Regions from separate parts of the Massilia sp. BAP21 genome, predicted to be linked through region 1. Evidence: predicted binding sites of a transcription regulator. Region 1 holds the regulator's gene; the other holds the start of a gene.
What was found. The regulator LexA, encoded in region 1, represses DNA repair genes until DNA is damaged. The targets are predictions, from matches to a motif close to ACTGTATNNNNATACAGT.

Region 1 (5,224 bases):
GGCGTCGCCACCCTGTGCTTCGGCACCGGCATGGCGGCCATCGGCGCGCTGTTCCAGGCGCTGTTGAAGGCGGGCGACCACATCGTCTCGTCGAGCTTCCTGTTCGGCAACACCAACAGCTTGTGGCAGACGGTGGCAGGGCAGGGCGTGGACGTGTCGTTTGTCGACGCCACCGACGTGGCCAACGTGGAAGCGGCCTTGACGCCAAACACGCGCTTCGTGTTCGTCGAGACGATTGCCAACCCGCGCACCCAGGTGGCGGACCTCAAGCGCATCGGCGAGCTGTGCCGTGCGCGCGGCATCCTGTACGTGGTCGACAACACCATGACCACGCCGTATCTCTTCCGCCCGAAGGACGTGGGCGCCGGCCTGGTCGTGAATTCGCTGACCAAGTCGATTGCCGGCCACGGTATTGCGCTGGGTGGTGCGCTGACCGATACCGGGCTGTTCGACTGGAGCGCCTATCCGAATATCGCCGACAACTTCCGCAAGCAGCCGGCCGCCAACCAGGGCATGGCGCAGCTGCGCGCGAAGGCCCTGCGCGACTTCGGCGCCTCGCTCGGGCCGGAAGCTGCGCACCACATCGCGGTCGGCGCCGAAACGCTGGCGCTGCGCATGGAGCGCACCACGGGCAATGCGCTGGCGCTGGCGCGCATGCTGGAAGCGGACGAGCGCGTGGCAGCCGTGCACTACCCGGGCCTGGCATCGCACCCGCAGCATGGGGTGACGACGGAACTGTTCCGCGCCGGCGGCTCGCTGCTGAGCTTCGAGCTGAAGGACGGCATCGATTGCTTCGATTACCTGAACCGCCTGAAGCTGGCCATCCCGGCGAGTAACCTGGGCGATACCCGTACCCTGGTGATTCCGGTGGCGCACACGATCTTCTTCGAGATGGGCGCCGAGCGCCGCGCCAGCATGGGCATTGCCGAGTCGCTGATCCGGGTCTCGGTGGGCATCGAGGACACCGAGGACTTGCTGGAAGACTTCCGCGCGGCACTTGGCGCGTAATCCATACTGAAGAGACGCGACAACATGAAGAAAACTGCGCTGCTGTTTGCCGGCCTGCTGCTGGCAGGATTTGTTCACGCGGGCGAGCTGGAAGACGCCAAGGCCTTGTTCGAGCAGAAGAAGTATCCCGAAGCCATGAAGCTGTACACCAAGCTGGCGAATGCCGGCAACGTCGAGGCCCAGCAGAGCCTGGGCCAGATGTACTGGTATGGCGAAGCGGGCGAGGTCGACGAGGCCAAGGCCACGGCGTGGTTCACCAAGGCAGCGGCCAAGGGCAACAAGGTGGCTGCGGATTCGCTGGTGATCATGCAGCAGCGCGTCGCGCGCCGTGCCGACATCGATTACTGGGTGTCGAAGTACGATGGCGAAGACCTGAAGTCCGGCAAGTTCCACTGCCCGGCGCCGCGCGTGCCACCGATCTCGAAGCAGAGCGACGAGATCGACCGGGTCGCGAATGCGATCAACAAATGGCAGGATTGCTACAACGGCTTCGTGCAGAACCTGAATGCGGTGTCGCCCCTGTCGAACCGGATTCCGGCCGATGTGGCCAAGCTGATGAACGCGACCGAGATGGAAAAGGCCAAGGCCCACCTGGCGCAGGTGCAGGAGAACGTGTCGGAAGAAGCCAAGGTCGGCGCCAAGATGACGCTGGCGGACGTGGCGGTGTGGCGTTCGGCGACCGAGGCCTATATCGCCGAGCACAATGCGATCGTGAACAAGGCGCCGAAGGAAGATTCGATCTCGAGCAAGCGCAAGTAACGCTTTTGTAGGGTGGGCTCTTGAGCCCACGCGGTACGACACCTGCATGTCGAACAAAATCCCGTCAGGATTGCCGTACGGTGCGACGCAAGGTGTTTCGACTGATTAAGCGTTCTACCGCGTGGGCTCGAGAGCCCACCCTACGAAAAGCAAAAAGGCCGCGTCAGCGGCCTTTTCTACGTCAGCACAAAATCAGTGCCAGCTGCGCATCAAGCCCACCGCCAGGCCTTCCAGCGCGAACTCGTCGCCCGGCGCAACCTGGATCACCTTGAAGTCCGGATTTTCCGGCAGCAGCTCGATCAGTTCGCCCGTCTTGCGGTAGCGCTTCACCGTCACATCCTCGCCCAGGCGCGCAACGACGATCTGGCCGTTCTTGGCGCTGTCGACCTTTTTCACGGCCAGGAAGTCGCCATCCATGATGCCGGCGTCGCGCATCGACCAGCCGCGCACCTTCAGCAAGAAGTCGGGACGGGCCGCGAACATGGCCGGGTCGACGTTGTAGGTCGCTTCCACGTGTTCCTGCGCCAGGATAGGGGAACCCGCCGCCACGCGGCCGACGAGCGGCAGCGACATCAGCAGGGCAGGCGGGATGACCGGCAGCGCCGGTTCGCTGGAGGCGCCGATCAGGCGGATGCCGCGCGAGGTGCCCGACACGATCTCGATCGCGCCTTTACGCGCCAGGGCTTGCAGGTGCTCCTCGGCCGCGTTGGCCGACTTGAAGCCCAATTCCTTCGCGATCTCGGCGCGGGTCGGCGGGAAGCCGGTGTTGTCGATCGCTTCCTTGATCAGGTTGAGGATCTGTTCTTGCCTTGCAGTGAGCTTGAGCATGGGTATACCACTGGTTATCGATTCAGACTGTATTTTTGTACAGTGCTTCGCATAATGCAAGGGTAAATGCAAATAAATCCCACTTTTCGCTTGCCGGGTTGTCGCAAGAGCGGTACAAACCCCCGCGATTGCCATGCCGCCGGCTTCGCGTTATAATTGCCGGCTTTCCCTTCCCACACTCGTCTTGACGCCGAGGTGGGCATTTGTTTAAACGTCCTCAAGGAGTGTTGCATGCGTCATTATGAAATCGTTTTTATCGTCCACCCGGACCAAAGCGAGCAAGTCCCGGCGATGATCGAGCGTTACAAGGCCAGCGTCACCGCGCGCGGCGGTAACATCCATCGCGTGGAAGACTGGGGCCGTCGCCAGATGGCTTACCAGATCCAGAAGCTGCCGAAGGCACACTACATCTGCATGAACATCGAATGCGACAACGAGACCCTGGTCGAGCTGGAAACCGCATTCAAGTTCAATGATGCCGTGCTGCGTCACCTGACCGTGAAGATGAAGAAAGCTGAAACCGCTCCATCGCCAATGATGAAGTCGGTCCAGCGCGAAGACGCAGCCAAGAGCCACCGCGCAGAAGCCCCAGCGGCTGCTGCTGCCCCAGCTGCTGCTGCCTAAATTCTTTCCCCAGGATTCGTGAACGGGCGTGAGCCCGAAGTGAAGTGAACCAGCTACAAGTCGTCGCCACCATCGCTGAACGCGACGTACTGCGCTATACCCCGGCCGGCGTGCCGATCGTTTCGGCAATCCTGCTGCACAGTTCGCAGCAGGTCGAGGCAGGGGTGGCAAGGCTGGTGGAGTTCGAAATAGCCGCGTTCGCCGCGGGAGAAATTTCGGGCCGCTTCGCTAGCGCCGAGTTGGGCGCCGCCCACCGGTTCACGGGATTCCTGGCCAAGAAGAACCGCAACAGCAAAGCCCTGGTGTTTCACATCATTGATTTCAGTGCCGCCGCTTAAATAATTCAGCGGCCCACCTTTTAGATATACAGGAGCCTCAAAATGGCATTCGGTAAAAAGTTCGACAAAAACAAAGCCAAGGAAAAACTGAAGCGCAAACAGCAGAACCCGCTGTTCAAGCGCAAGAAGTTCTGCCGCTTCACCGCCGCCGGCGTTGAACAAGTTGACTACAAAGACGTCGACACCCTGAAAGACTTCGTCCAGGAAAACGGCAAGATCATGCCGGCACGCCTGACCGGTACCAAGGCGCACTACCAGCGTCAAGTGGACACCGCGATCAAGCGCGCACGTTACCTGGCCCTGCTGCCGTACACCGACCTGCACAACGCTTAAGTCGCCACGGCAACGAGCACAAGTAAATACTGGAGAATAATATGCAAGTTATCCTGCTGGAAAAAGTCGTCAACGTCGGCAATCTGGGCGACGTCGTCAAGGTTAAGGACGGTTACGCACGTAACTTCCTGATCCCGCAAAAAATGGCCCGCCGCGCAACCCAGGCCGCTGTGGCCGAGTTCGAAGTCAAGCGCGCCGAGCTGGAAAAAGCTGCTGCTGAAAAGCTGGCTGCTTCGCAAGCCCAAGGCGAAAAGCTGGGCGGCATGACCATCACCGTCGCTCAAAAAGCCGGCGTCGATGGCCGTCTGTTCGGTTCGGTTACCAACTTCGACATCGCCGAAGCCCTGACCAAGCAAGGTTTCGCAGTCGAAAAGGCGCAAGTGCGCCTGCCGACCGGCCCGCTGAAGACCACCGGCGAACACCCGGTTGCGGTCGCGCTGCACACCGACGTCGTCGTGGAAATCACGATCGCTGTCGTGGGCGAAGCTGCCTAAGTCAAGCTGAATAACAGCTGCTTATGAAGCCATAATCAGTTGTTGTATTCTGGAAAAAGCCGGGTTCGCCCGGCTTTTTTTATGACCCAAAAGTCGCCAATTATTTCAGCCGTGTGACCGGAGCAGGTATAATGCCCGCCATGAATACCCCCGCAGATCCGCAAATCGAATCGCTGCGCATCCCCCCGCACTCCATCGAAGCAGAGCAGTCCGTCATCGGCGGCCTGCTGCGCGATAATGCGGCGTGGGACCGTATTGCCGACTTCATGCACGCGGACGATTTTTATCGTTACGACCACCGCATCATCTTCGAACAGATGGTGCGCCTGATCAACAGCGGCAAGCCTGCCGACGTGATCACCGTCTACGAGGCCATGGTGTCGCTCGGCAAGGCCGAGGACGTCGGCGGCCTCCAGTACCTGAACGCCATGGCGCAAAACACGCCATCGGCCGCCAACATCCGCCGTTACGCCGAGATCGTGCGCGACCGCGGCGTGCTGCGCAAACTCATCACCGTCGCCGACGAAATCTCCGGCAACGCGTTCAATCCGCAAGGCAAGGAAGTCAAGCAGATGCTTGACGAAGCCGAATCGAAGATCTTCGCCATTGCCGAGCAGGGCGCCCGTGGCGCCCAGGGCTGGAATCCGATCCAGCCGCTGCTGACGCAAGTGGTCGAGCGCATCGACGAACTGTATTCGCGCGAAAACCAGGGCGAAATCACCGGCGTGCCGACCGGCTTCATCGACCTCGACCGCATGACCTCGGGCCTGCAGCCGGGCGACCTGGTCATCGTGGCCGGCCGTCCGTCGATGGGCAAGACCGCATTCTCGGTGAACATCG
Region 2 (5,224 bases), 2.9 Mb from region 1:
CATCGGCTGGCTGTTCAGGAGCGCACACAGGAAGGCGGCCGGCTCGTGGCACTTGACCCAGGAGCTGGCATAGGCGAGCAAGGCGAAGCTGGCCGCGTGCGACTCGGGAAAGCCGTATTCGCCGAAGCCCTGGATCTGGCTGAAGATCTGCTCGGCGAAGGCCAGGTCGTAGCCGCGCTCCAGCATGCCACGCACGATGCGGTCGTAATAATGTTCCAGGCCGCCCTTGCGCTTCCAGGCCGCCATTGCGCGGCGCAGCTGGTCGGCCTCGCCCGGCGTGAAGCCGGCGCCGAGGATCGCCACCTGCATCACCTGTTCCTGGAAGATCGGCACGCCGAGCGTGCGTTCGAGCGCCACTTTCATCTGCTCGCTCGGATACACCACCGGTTCCAGTCCCTGGCGCCGCCGCAGATACGGATGCACCATGCCGCCCTGGATCGGCCCCGGCCGCACCACCGCCACCTCGATCACCAGGTCGTAGAAGACGCGCGGCTTCATGCGCGGCAGCATGCTCATTTGCGCGCGCGATTCGATCTGGAACACGCCCACCGTGTCGGCGGCGCAGATCATGTCGTAGGTCGCCTTGTCGTCGGGCGGGATGTCCTGCATCTCGAAGACGATGTCGTGGCGCAGGCTCACCAGCGCCAGCGCACGCCGCAGCATCGACAGCATGCCCAGCGCCAGCACGTCGACCTTCATCAGGCCGAGTTCCTCGAGGTCGTTCTTGTCCCACTGGATGACGCTGCGGTCGACCATGGTGGCGTTCTCGATCGGCACCAGGCGCGACAGTTTGCCGCGCGCGATGACGAAGCCACCCGGGTGCTGCGAGAGGTGACGCGGGAAGTTCAGCAGCTGCTGCGCCAGCGTGGCCCATTGCAGCGACAGCGGCGCCTGCGGATCGAGGCCGCATTCGCCCAGGCGCATCAGCAGGTTTTCCTTGCTGTCGAACCAGTGGTGGTTCTTGCAGACCTTCTCGATGATGGCGAGGTCGATGCCGAGCGCGCGGCCGCTGTCGCGCAGCGCGCTTTTCGGGCGGTAGCTGATGACCACCGCCGCCAATGCCGCGCGCATGCGGCCGTACTTGGCGTAGATGTACTGGATGACCTCTTCGCGGCGCTGGTGTTCGAAGTCGACGTCGATGTCCGGCGGCTCGTTGCGCTCCTTCGAGATAAAGCGTTCGAACAGCAGGTTCGCCCGCGCCGGATCGACCTCGGTGATGCCGAGGCAGTAGCAGACCGCCGAGTTGGCGGCCGAGCCGCGGCCCTGGCACAGGATCTCCTGCGAACGGGCGAAGCGCACGATGTCGTACACGGTGAGAAAATAGTGTTCGTATTCCATCTCGGCGATCAGCGCCAGCTCGTGCTCGATCTGGGCCTGCACCCTGGCCGGGATGCCCTCGCGGAAGCGCCGGTGCGCGCCGATATAGGTTTCGCTGCGCAAGAAGCTGCTCGCCGTCTGCCCCGGCGGCACCACTTCGTTCGGGTACTCGTAGCGCAGTTCGTCGAGCGAAAAGGTGCAGGCCGAAGCGATACGCAGTGTCTCGTCCAGCGCCTCCTTCGAATAGATGTTCGCCAGGCGCAGGCGCGCGCGCAGGTGCTGCTCGGCGTTCTGCGCCAGGCCGTAGCCGCATTCGGCCACGGGCTTGTTCAGGCGGGTGGCGGTGAGCGTGTCCTGCAGGGGCTTGCGGGAGCGCACATGCATCGTCACGTGCCCGAGCGCGACGATCGGCAGGCCGTGCTGCCAGCCCACTTCTTCCACCGTGATGCGGTGCGCTTCATCCAGCGCGCGGTGCAGCAGGGTCAGGCCGATCCAGGCACGGTTGCCGAACTGCTCGATCATCCACGCGGCCTGCGCGTGCAGGCGATCGACGCCGGCCTGGTCGTGGCCGGGATAGCGCGGCAGCAGGATCGCCAGGCAGTCGGGCATGCCCTTCAGGTGCGCCAGCTCGCCTTGCGGGTCGGCGATGTCGCCCGGGGTGAGGCAGTAGCTTCCCTTTTCGCTGCGCGTGCGGCCCAGCGTGATGAACTCGGACAGGTTGCCGTAGCCGTTGCGGTTGCGGGCCAGCAGGATCAGCGACAGGGCCGGGTTGCCGTCCGGCTCCTGCAGGTGGAAATGGGCGCCGACGACGAAGGGCAGCCCCGCCTTCTTGGCCTCGGCATGGGCGCGCACCACGCCGGCCAGCGAGCATTCGTCGGTAAGCGCCAACGCCGCATAACCCAGCTTCACCGCCCGCGCCACCAGCTCCTCGGCATGCGAGGCGCCTTGCAGGAAGGAGAAGTTCGAGAGGCAGAACAGCTCGGCATAGTCGGGCAGGCCCTGCATCGACGGATCGGACGGTAAAGGCATTCTTGACTGGGCTTGAGAAAAACGGGGGTGACAAAAATTAAACGTGCAAACCGCACAAAACTACTGTATAAAAACACAGTATAACTGACGAGGTAAATTTGGCAAGGATCAGCAATGCGTGTTCATGAGTTCGATTGTTTTGGAGAAAAGCCTGGAGAGGGCAACCCGGCGCTGGTCGTCGAGGAAGGAAACGGCAACCCGGGCTGGCGCCGGGCGCTGGCGCGCGAGCGCGGCTTGACCTGTGTGTTCGTCGATGCCGGCGATACCCCCGATGTGGCGGCGGTACTGGATTACGTCTATCCGCACATGCGCAGTCCGCTGTGCGTGCATGCCACGCTGGCGGCGGCGGCGCTGCTGTTCGAGCGGCACGGGGCCGCTGCGCCGCTGACGGTCAAGACCGCGATGCACGGCCAGCCGCTGCTCCTGTCGCGCCTTGGCGATACGGTGTTCGTCTGGCTGGAGCGCCAGCAAGCGCCCGCGCTCGAACTGGACACCGCCCTGCCCCTGCGCCTGCTGGCGGCGCCCGACCTGGTGCTGGCCAGCGCGCCGCGCGTGCTGTCGGTAGGCAGCCCGAAGCTGCTGCTGGAAGTGGCCGATGTCGACACGCTGTACGGCTTGCAGCCTGACCTGGCGCTGATCCATGTGTGGAGCAGGAACGCCGGCGTGAACGGCTGCTACGTCTGGTGCCGCACCGGCGATGGCGAGGTCGAGGGCCGCAACTTCAACCACCTCGAACCGGCGCTGGAAGACAGCGCCACCGGCGTGGCGGCGGGGGCGCTCACGCTGCTGCTGGGCCAGGGTGTGAAGGTGCGCCAGGGCCGCGCCACCGGCCAGTCCTGCTCCATCCGCACCGCACTCGAAGGCGAGGCCGTGCTGGTGGGCGGGCTGGTGAGCCGCAGTGCATAACATCGTTTTTATGTAGGGTGGGCACTTGTGCCCACGCGGTCGTACTCCAGCATACCTTCATAACTTCCCGGGATCGGGAAGATTGCAGGCCAGCTCAAAGGCTGCCGAGCATGCCGATGGTCAGACCGCGTGGGCACAAGTGCCATTCGTGGCCCGGCCCACCCTACTAACAACACCGCTATCGGATGGGCCTGCTCCGCTCACAGCAAGGTAATCCCCGGCAAGGCCAGCAAGGACGTCTCGCGCATCACCTGCACGAAATCGACCAGGCAGGCATTTCCCGCCAGCCGTTTCGGCGTTACCGCATACAGGCGCCCCGTCAAGCCCTCCGGCCCGATGCGCGAGCGCGCCACGTAGCCGCGCTCCAGGTAGCCGTTCACCGCCCACAGCGGCAGCGCCGCCAGTCCGCGTCCGCTGGCCACCAGCTGCAGCATCCCCACCGTCAACTCGGTCGTGCGCCGCGGCGGCTCCACGCCGGCCGGGCGCAGCACCTGGCGCACCAGGTCCAGCATGTCGTCCGGCACCGGGTAGGTAATCAGGGCCTGGCCCGCGAAATCCTGCGCCACCAGATAAGGCTTGGCGAGATACGGATGGTTCAGCGGCAGGATCGCCACCATCTCGAACTCGAACAACGGATGGAAGTCCACGTCGGTCTCGCTCTCGTCCAGCTCCGACACGATTGCCACCTCGGCGCGGTCCTGGTGCAGCAGGCCGATCGGATCGGCCTGGAAGCCCGACACGATGTCCTGCTCGACTTCCGGCCAGCGCGCGCGCAATGCGTCCATCGACGGCATCAGCCAGTCGAAGCAGGTATGGCACTCGACCGCGATGCGCAGCTTGCCGGTGGCGTTGCTGGTCAGGCGCGCCAGGTCGCGCTCGGCCGCGCCGATGTGCGGCAAGACCTGCTCGGCCAGCGCCAACAGGCGCTGGCCGGCAGCCGTAAACGCCACCGGCGACGACTTGCGTTCGAACAGCCCGGTCTCGTATTGCCGCTCCAGCGCCAGCACCTGGTGCGAGAGCGCCGACTGCGTCACGTTGAGCAATTGCGCGGCGCGCGAGATGGTGCCGGCCTCTTTCAGCGCCAGCAGGGTGCGCAGGTGGCGCAGTTCAAGGATGGAAGTAGCCATGAATGATTTTCACGTTAAGTCGAAATTTTTTCGTTTGAATTATGCATGAGTTCTGACGACAATCGTTAGCATCATTCATACGAACTGGATTTATCATGATCAAGATTCATACACTGGGCTATCCACGCATCGGCCTGCAACGCGAGCTGAAGTTCGCCCTCGAACGCCACTGGCGCGGCGAATCGAGCGCAGCGGAACTGGAAGAGACCGCCGCGAACTGCGCGCACGCCACTGGCAGCAGCAGGCAAACGCGGGGCTGGACTACGTCACGGTCGGCGACTTCGCCTTCTACGATCATGTGGCGAACCACATCCAGCTGTTCGGCTGCGAGCCGGCGCGCTTCGGTTTTGACGGCAGCGAATCGGCGCTGGCGCGTTACTTCACCCTCGCCCGTGGGGTAGCAAACGAGGTGGCAAACGAGGCAGCGCACGAACACGGCGAAGGATGCTGCGGCGGCCAGCACGGCGGCAAGCCGGCACTGGAAATGACCAAGTGGTTCGACACCAACTACCACTACCTGGTCCCCGAGTTCGATGCCGCCACCAGCTTCGCGCTGGCGCCCGAACGCCTGCTGGCCGAAGTAACGCAAGCCCGGGCCCTGGGCCACAAGGTCAAGGTGGCGCTGGTCGGCCCCCTCACCTTCCTCTGGCTCGGCAAAGCCAGGCAGGACGGCTTCGACAAGCTCGACCTGCTCGATACCCTGCTGCCCGCCTACGTGCAGCTGCTGGTGCAATTGAAAGCGGCCGGCGCCGAATGGGTGCAGGTCGACGAACCGATTCTCGGCCTGGACCTGCCGGGCGCCTGGCTGCTGGCCTTCGAGCGCGCCTATCACACGCTGGCCACGG

Region 2: the regulator LexA is predicted to act here: its motif matches at 2,409-2,426, upstream of ACWYRN_RS15075 (error-prone DNA polymerase).

What each region holds. Positions count from the first base shown of each region.
Region 1 covers NZ_CM173596.1:537,310-542,533, reverse strand. The annotation lists gene ACWYRN_RS02420 (cystathionine gamma-synthase family protein) at 1-1,008, shown strand, start outside; gene ACWYRN_RS02415 (tetratricopeptide repeat protein) at 1,033-1,767, shown strand; gene lexA (transcriptional repressor LexA) at 1,960-2,595, opposite strand; gene rpsF (30S ribosomal protein S6) at 2,827-3,219, shown strand; gene priB (primosomal replication protein N) at 3,264-3,557, shown strand; gene rpsR (30S ribosomal protein S18) at 3,600-3,890, shown strand; gene rplI (50S ribosomal protein L9) at 3,932-4,384, shown strand; gene ACWYRN_RS02385 (replicative DNA helicase) at 4,525-5,224, shown strand, end outside.
Region 2 covers NZ_CM173596.1:3,417,328-3,422,551, reverse strand. The annotation lists gene ACWYRN_RS15075 (error-prone DNA polymerase) at 1-2,346, opposite strand, end outside; gene ACWYRN_RS15070 (PhzF family phenazine biosynthesis protein) at 2,461-3,252, shown strand; gene ACWYRN_RS15065 (LysR family transcriptional regulator) at 3,453-4,379, opposite strand; partial or broken gene metE (5-methyltetrahydropteroyltriglutamate--homocysteine S-methyltransferase) at 4,475-5,224, shown strand, end outside.